Regions from separate parts of the Paenarthrobacter aromaticivorans genome, predicted to be linked through region 2. Evidence: predicted binding sites of a transcription regulator. Region 2 holds the regulator's gene; the other holds the start of a gene.
The links. The regulator HrcA, encoded in region 2, represses chaperone genes, less so after heat shock. The targets are predictions, from matches to a motif close to TTNGCACTCGNNNNNNNCGAGTGCNAA.
Positions count from the first base shown of each region.

Region 1: the regulator HrcA is predicted to act here: its motif matches at 2,054-2,080, upstream of groL (chaperonin GroEL).

Region 1 covers NZ_JAHOPC010000011.1:11,008-15,217, forward strand. Annotated here, with positions in the region: gene KSW38_RS16555 (uracil-DNA glycosylase) at 1-478, opposite strand, end outside; gene KSW38_RS16560 (DUF3263 domain-containing protein) at 587-922, shown strand; gene KSW38_RS16565 (LytR C-terminal domain-containing protein) at 971-1,591, shown strand; gene KSW38_RS16570 (cold-shock protein) at 1,783-1,986, shown strand; gene groL (chaperonin GroEL) at 2,299-3,924, shown strand; gene KSW38_RS16580 (ribonuclease HI family protein) at 4,135-4,210, shown strand, end outside.
Region 2 covers NZ_JAHOPC010000008.1:196,961-201,170, forward strand. Annotated here, with positions in the region: gene KSW38_RS14375 (DUF4870 domain-containing protein) at 1-74, opposite strand, end outside; gene KSW38_RS14380 (DUF3097 domain-containing protein) at 209-1,060, opposite strand; gene hrcA (heat-inducible transcriptional repressor HrcA) at 1,223-2,230, shown strand; gene dnaJ (molecular chaperone DnaJ) at 2,281-3,408, shown strand; gene KSW38_RS14395 (16S rRNA (uracil(1498)-N(3))-methyltransferase) at 3,411-4,184, shown strand.

The DNA.
Region 1 (4,210 bases), on a different contig from region 2:
CAGCGCTCCCTGCCGCGACACTCAGGATGCGGTTCAGCAGCAGTACGCCTTGGTCCGTCCAAGCTGTGAGGTCGCCGTGGATGCGTGGCGGCAGCCCGAGGTCTTCGTGGAGTTCGCGATAGATGTTTGCCAGGCTTCGGGGGATCGGCCGTGTATGCCGCGAGACGGCAAAGGAAAGCCCGACGGCGTGTCCCGGGGTTGGGTACGGATCCTGGCCAAGGATGAGTACTTTAACGTCAGCCAGTGGCCGGGAGAAAGCCCGGAGAAGGTTGGTAGCTTGAGGAAGGACTTGGATCCCTTGGGCAGCCTGAGCGGCAACAAAGGCCAAAGCTTCACGGAGTTGGCCTTCCACGGGGCGCAACGCGTCCGCCCAATCCGCGGCCATGAGCTCTTCCAGGGGTTGGTCAACAAGCTCGTTGAAGCCCGAGTCGGCAACGCCGGCAGGTTCCAGGTCAAACAGTGCATCCTCACCAGTCACCCTGTCATTGTCTCCTCCATGGCATCGGCGGTGCGAATGACAGCGTTGTTATTCGCCCGTAACATGGGGGTAGGACATTTTCCCCCAATCAGCGTCAAGGAGTGTGCCGTGGCAGAACCAGCACCGGAACCAATGGCGCCGCAGTCTACCGTTTTGGCACTTGAAGACCTGGCGGCAGAGACCCGCAGCGACTCACCTTTGAGTGACCGTGATCAGCAGATGTTGGCGTTGGAGCGGCAATGGTGGAAGTACGCCGGCGCCAAGGAACAGGCGATCCGTGAGCTCTTCAATCTCTCCGCCACGCACTATTACCAGATCCTGAACGCACTTATCGATACGGAAGATGCGTTGGCCCACGATCCCATGCTTGTGAAGAGATTGCGTAGACTACGTACGTCGCGCCAACGTGCGCGGACAGCGCGCCGATTGGGGTCCGACGCGTAAATCGCCCGGCTGATAGTCAGCAGCAACCAGCAAGGACAAGGCTTCACCATGACCAAATTTGCCAAGGATGAATTCGACCGGGTCCCACAGAACAGCTCCCGGCAGGGTGTGCACCGTGACGCCCAAGAGACGGTCCGCCCCAATTTGTGGCCGGTACTGACCGTAGGAGCCGTCGCCCTGGTGCTGGGACTCGTCGCTTTCCTGATACTTCCGCGGCTTGGCCTGGTGGCCCCCGGTGCGTCCACAAGCGTTACGACGCCGGCGCCCCAGCAGGGCGAAACCTCCCCGTCTGCTGCACCTACCGAATCAAGCAACGCCCCCATCGCTTCCGGTGAGCCGAGCCCGGGCACAACACCCTCGGGCGAGACCTCGGCAACTCCTTCTTCCGCGCCCGTGGACAAGACCGTCGCTGTAGCCGTCTACAACGGCACGGCTACGGCCGGGCTTGCCAGCCGTGTCGCAGGGCTGGTCCAAGGCGATGGCTGGACACTGGGAACTGTGGGGAACTGGGGAGGCCTGCCGCAGCAGTCTTCCGTGGTCTTCTACAACGTGCCCGGTCAGAAGGCGAACGCAGAAGCGCTGGGCAAGCTTCTGGGTATTTCTGCGGTTGTTGAATCTCCGGAAATACAGCAGCCGCTGGTTGTTGTTGTGGGACCTGGCTACCAGTAATTTCGCTGACTTTCAGCCGTTTTTCACCGGGTTCCAAGCCTTCAAAGCGGCAACTCGGTTAAGCCTCAATAACAAAAGTCATGGTGGACCCCTCCGCGGCAGCGCGCGGATAGTGACTGTGGTTACAGTGGATTGATTCCGGTCCGGAGATCCCGGCAACCGGTCTTGGCTACTGTGAAAGTGTGGGCATCATGGCTTTGGGAACCGTCAAATGGTTCAATGCCGAAAAAGGGTACGGCTTCATCACTGTGGATGACTCCGGCGACGACGTCTTCGTGCACTGGTCCGCTATCCAGATGGAAGGCTTCCGCGCTCTTGAGGAAGGCCAGCGGGTGGAGTTCGAATTAGGCGAAGGACAGAAGGGTCCGCAGGCCGAAAGCGTCCGCGTGGCATAGTCCCTTCGGCTGTCACGTCAGCTAACGGCTGAAACCCCTTTGTTTATAGCGCAAAGTGGCACTTCTGCTTGCACTCTCCCCGGTCGAGTGCTAATTATTGATTTAGCACTCCAACGCTTCGACTGCTAACTGCGGCCCGGTTTACGCCGGCGGTGGACGGCTCTCGAAACGGAGGAGGATCAAGAAACACCTTGGTGGGGTGAGGTTCGGAGCGCGGGGCATACAGAGGCCGCAAGCAAAGGACCGTCCGTCGCGGGCACTCCATCTGACAGGTTCCTTCTTAACGACTGTCCCGAAAGGACTACCGCCGTTATGGCCAAGATCATTGCATTTGATGAAGAGGCACGCCGCGGCCTCGAGCGGGGCCTGAACATCCTCGCCGACGCCGTCAAGGTCACCCTCGGCCCGCGTGGACGCAACGTCGTCCTCGAAAAGAAGTGGGGCGCCCCCACGATCACCAACGATGGTGTTTCCATCGCCAAGGAGATCGAGCTGGACGATCCTTACGAGAAGATCGGTGCTGAGCTGGTCAAGGAAGTTGCCAAGAAGACGGATGACGTCGCTGGCGACGGTACCACCACCGCTACGGTTCTCGCCCAGGCACTGGTGAAGGAAGGCCTGCGCAACGTTGCCGCCGGCGCCGACCCCCTGTCCCTGAAGCGCGGCATCGAGAAGGCCGTTGAGGCCGTCATCTCCGAGCTGCTCGCCTCCGCCAAGGAGATCGAGACCAAGGAAGAGATCGCAGCTACGGCTTCCATCTCCGCCGGCGACCCGGAAATCGGCAGCCTCATTGCCGAGGCCTTGGACAAGGTGGGCAAGGAAGGCGTCATCACGGTCGAAGAGTCCAACACCTTCGGCCTGGAGCTCGAACTCACCGAAGGCATGCGCTTCGACAAGGGTTACATCTCCGCTTACTTCGTCACTGACGCTGAGCGCCAGGAAACGGTCCTCGAGGACCCGTACATCCTGATCGTGAACTCCAAGATCTCCAACGTGAAGGAACTCGTCACGGTTCTGGAGAAGGTCATGCAGTCCAACAAGCCGCTGCTGATCATCGCTGAAGACATCGAGGGCGAGGCCCTGGCCACCCTGATCGTCAACAAGATCCGTGGCACCTTCAAGTCTGTAGCCGTCAAGGCTCCCGGCTTCGGTGACCGCCGCAAGGCACAGCTCGCCGACATCGCCATCCTCACCGGTGGCCAGGTCATCTCGGAAGAAGTTGGCCTCAAGCTGGAGAACGCTGGCCTGGAACTCCTCGGTACCGCCCGCAAGGTTGTTGTTACCAAGGACGAGACCACCATCGTTGAAGGTGCTGGCGACGCCGAGCAGATCGCAGGCCGTGTTGCCCAGATCCGCGCCGAGATCGAGAACTCCGATTCCGACTACGACCGCGAGAAGCTGCAGGAACGCCTGGCCAAGCTGGCCGGCGGCGTTGCAGTCATCAAGGCCGGTGCCGCAACCGAGGTTGAGCTCAAGGAACGCAAGCACCGCATTGAGGACGCAGTCCGCAACGCCAAGGCTGCTGTTGAAGAAGGCATCGTCGCCGGTGGTGGCGTTGCCCTCATCCAGGCTGGCGCCAAGGCATTCGCCAACCTCACCCTCCAGGGTGACGAAGCAACCGGTGCCAACATCGTAAAGGTTGCCATTGATGCTCCGCTGAAGCAGATCGCCTTCAACGCTGGCCTCGAGCCGGGCGTTGTTGCCGACAAGGTTCGCGGCCTGCCTTCCGGCCACGGCCTGAACGCTGCCACGGGTGTGTACGAAGACCTGCTGGCTGCCGGCGTCAACGACCCCGTAAAGGTCACCCGCTCGGCTCTCCAGAACGCTGCTTCCATCGCTGGCCTCTTCCTGACCACCGAGGCTGTAGTTGCCGACAAGCCTGAGAAGAACGCTCCGGTTGCCGGTGGCGACGACATGGGCGGCATGGGCGGCTTCTAAGCCTCCTAAGCTGTAGCGTCACGCTTTAGAGCAAACGACTGCGGTCCCCACCATTTTGGTGGGGACCGCAGTCGGCGTTAAGAACCAAGTAGCCGTAAAACCAAATGGGGGACAGCTCGGGCTCTTATGGCGGGCCCGTAGCGGGAGGTGCTGTCCCCAGTTGGTACTAGCACGCTTTCAGTGTCTGTGTGGTCTGGCAGGATTGAAGGCATGACGATTATTGCTGCCGCCGATGGCTCTGCCCTCGGCAATCCTGGGCCGGCCGGTTGGGCCTGGTATGTTGACG
Region 2 (4,210 bases):
GCGTTCGCGGGCGCGCCATGGTACTGGGGCTGGCCTGCGGCGCTGCCCGGTTCTTCAGGAGCGTTCTCTGCCACGGTGTCTTCCCTTTGCTGTAAAGATGCTGCGGTGTTGCTGTCCCAGAATACTTGGTCCCGGGTCCTCCCGGGACCAACGCCCCGTTACATCTCCGGGAAAAGCCGCTCAAGGAACGTAAATCAGGACAGGGCTGTCAGGGAGTGGTGAGGAAATCGATGACTTCCTCCACCCGTCCCAGGAGTGAGGCCTCCAAGTCCGCGTAGCTGCGTACCGCACCAAGCAGGCGCTGCCAGCCGAGTCCAATGTCTTCGGCGGTTTCGTGGGGCCAACCGAACGCGGTCAGAATCCCGGTCTTCCAGTCAGTGCCCCGCGCAACTTCCGGCCACCGCTCAATACCCAGCACTTTTGGCCGGATGGCTTGCCAGACGTCAACATACGGATGCCCCACGATCAGGACGTTTCCGGCGGCTCCGGGCACTGTCATGGCTTCTGCGGCGATGCGTGATTCCTTTGACCCCGCCACGAGGTGGTCTACCAGGATCCCGAGCCTGCGCCCTGGCCCGGGGGAGAATGCGGCAATAGCTGATTTGAGATCGTCCACGCCGTGCAGCGGCTCGACGACGATGCCCTCAACGCGGAGATCGTCACCCCAGACTTTCTCCACCAGTTCTGCGTCGTGCTTGCCTTCCACCCAAATACGGCTCGCCTTGGCCACTTGGGCACGCTGGCCAAGGACCCTTACTGACCCCGATGCCGTTCGACCCGCCTGCACGGGCGAACCAGGAGCCTTTGGTGCGGGAGGCATGAGACGGATGGCCTGCCCTTCAAGCAGGAAACCAAACCCTAGTTGGAAGGACTTGGTTTTACCACGCCGGTCCTCAAGGGAGACGATGTGCATTCCCCCGGATTTCTCCACCCGGGTGACTTCGCCCACCCAGCCGGACTGGACGTCTTCAAGGACCATCCCGCGCTGGACGGCTACCTCAGGGAGTTGGCGTTTGGCAGGAGCGGACAGATCCTGCGGGCCCCACGTATCGAAAGCCAAGGACTTCATACCCCTTTGTGCTGGTTGTGCTGGGAATAACTCCCGCGGGCGGTTTCAATGCTAGCAACGTGCTGGCTCATACTAGACTTGTTAGCACTTAGGCATGTTGAGTGCTAACAATTGGTCCGATATAGGCACGGACAGTCGTCAGGAGGTGTTGCAATGAGTGAGCCACGCAAGCTTGAAGTGCTGCGCGCAATTGTTGAGGATTACGTGCATTCCCGTGAGCCTGTTGGGTCCAAGGCGCTTGTGGAGCGGCACCATCTCGGCGTTTCCAGCGCCACTATCCGGAATGATATGGCGGTACTGGAAGAAGAAGGCCTCATCGCAGCGCCCCACACCAGCGCAGGCCGCATCCCCACGGACAAGGGCTACCGGCTGTTCGTGGACCGCATCTCGCAGGTCAAGCCGTTGTCCGCCGCGGAGCGTCGAGCCATCCACTCGCTGCTTGAGGGGCCCGACGACCTCGATGACATCCTTGAGCGCACCGTCAGGCTACTGTCGCAACTGACCAACCAGGTCGCCGTCGTTCAGTACCCGCACTCCAACCGGGCCCTGGTCCGTCACGTCGAATTTGTTCTCCTGGCGCCAAAACAGGTACTCGTGGTGCTCATCGCAGATACCGGAAGCGTTGGCCAGAAAGTCATCGAGGCCGGCTCCGATGTAAGCAACGAGGCCTTGATGGCCCTGCGTTCCCGGTTCCTTGGCAGCATCGCGGGGACTCAACTGGCACTGCTGCCGCAGGTACTGCCATCCGTGGTTGCGCTGTGTCCGCCGGACCTTCGTGGGCTCGCGCAGCATCTTGCCCATGGTCTCCAGGCCCTGAGCGACACCAGCCGTGAAGAACGTATCGTCATGGCCGGAACAGCCAACCTTGCGCGCTCGAATGTGGACTTCCCGTTGAGCATCGGACCAGTGCTGGAAGCTCTTGAGGAACAAGTTGTCATGCTCCGGTTGTTGTCTGACATGGGAGATGATCCCCGCGGCGTGACAGTGAGCATCGGGCGCGAGAATCCATATGACGGCCTGGCAGAAGCATCGGTCGTGGCAACGGGATACGGCTCCGGTGCCAAGGTGGGCATCCTCGGACCAACCCGGATGGACTATCCCACCACCATGGCTGCGGTGCGCGCCGTGGCCCGCTACCTTTCCCGCATTCTCGGCGGCTGACGCCGGCCCGAGGTAAGAATCTGCAGTACAACAAGGAAGAGATACCGACTTTGAGCAGCCACTATGACGTTTTGGGAGTCTCGCCGGAAGCCACCGGGGAAGAGATCAAAAAGGCGTACCGCAAGTTGGCGCGCAAGCTTCACCCGGACGTGAACCCGGGGGAGGATGTCGCGGAGCAGTTCAAGGCCGTGACGCATGCTTACGAAGTGCTGTCCGACCCCCAAAAGCGTCGCGTCTACGATGCCACCGGTAACGAGAACGGCACTGACAACGGCTTCGGTGGCGGCTACTCCGGCCAGGGCTTCGCGTTCCAGGACATCTTCGATACCTTCTTTGGCGGTGGCGGCGGGCACGCTGGTCCGGCCTCCCGCGTGCGCCGGGGCCAGGACGCACTGATCAGTGTCCGCATCGACCTCAAGGACGCCGTGTTTGGTGTCAACAAGAAGCTCGAAGTTGACACGGCAGTGGTCTGCCCCACGTGTGATGGCAGCTGCTGCCGGCCGGGTACGCACCCGGAGCGTTGCGACATTTGCGGCGGCAGTGGCCAAGTCCAGCGGGCCGTTCGATCCATCCTGGGCCAGGTCATGACCACGGCACCATGTGGTTCCTGCGAGGGCTTCGGAACAGTCATCAAGGACCCCTGCAATGAGTGCAACGGGCAGGGCCGCATCCGGAGCCGCCGGTCGCTCACCATCAAGGTACCTGCCGGCGTTGCCACGGGTACGCGGATCCAGCTCTCCGGACAGGGCGAAGCGGGACCGGCAGGCGGACCTGCCGGTGACCTCTATGTGGAAATCCGCGTCAACAGTGACTCCACCTATATCCGCGAAGGCGACGACCTTCACGCTACGCTGAGCGTTCCCATGACGGCAGCAGCTTTGGGTACGGAACTGAGCCTGGAAACTTTCGACGGGCCCCAGGAGATCGACGTCAAGGCTGGCACCCAGTCCGGCGAGGTCATCACGCTTCGCGGTTTGGGCGTCACCCACCTCAGGGGCTACGGCCGTGGCGATCTCAAGGTGCACCTGCACGTTGAGACACCGGTCAAGCTGGATCCGGCACAGGAAGAGCTCCTGCAACAGCTTGCCAAGTTGCGCGGTGAGCAGTTCAGCGAAGGCAAACTCGTGGCCAGCGGCGGCATGTTCGCCAAGCTGCGGGACAAGCTCGGTAACCTGTAGCGGTGAGCAACCCCGTTTTCTTCACGCCCGCCGGGAGCCTGCATGGTGTTGAGCCGGGCGCGTTGTTCGTCATCGACGGTCCAGAAGCCCGGCATGCTGTCACGGTGAAGAGACTCACTGTCGGTGAGGCTGTGGACATTGCCGACGGCGCAGGAGCCCGCCTGACAGGCACGGTGGCAGAGGTCGGACCTGGAAGTTTGTCCGTCATGGCGTCCGGTGTGATTTTCGAAGACCAGCCGGACGTGCGTTTGGTGCTTGTCCAAGCTTTAGCCAAGGGTGACCGCGACGAGTTGGCCATTGAGACGGCCACCGAACTGGGCATAGACGCAGTGATCCCATGGCAGGCTGAGCGATCCATCGTCCGCTGGAAGGGGGATCGCGCTGCGAAGGCCCACACGAAGTGGCAGTCTGTGGTCACTGCCGCGGCGAAACAGGCCCGCCGGGCGTGGATACCGGAGGTGCGTCCTATCCTGGATTCCGCGGCTTTGGCAAAGGCTGTTGCTGCCGCGGATCTGGCTGTGATCCTTCACGAGGACGCCAAGAACCCTTTGCGCACCGTCCTTGAAGCGCCGATCGTGGCTGAGGGCGGCGGGCTGGACTCGCCGCGTGAAGTCCTCTTGATCGTGGGGCCGGAAGGCGGCATCTCGCCGCGCGAGGTAACCCGCCTCAGCGACGCCGGGGCGGTTACGGCTCTCTTGGGCCACCATGTCCTGAGGTCCTCGACGGCGGGACCCGCCGCCGTCGTACTCGCCTCCGACGTCCTGGGTCGCTGGTAGGCCGTGCGGCCTGGCAGCTGAAGCTA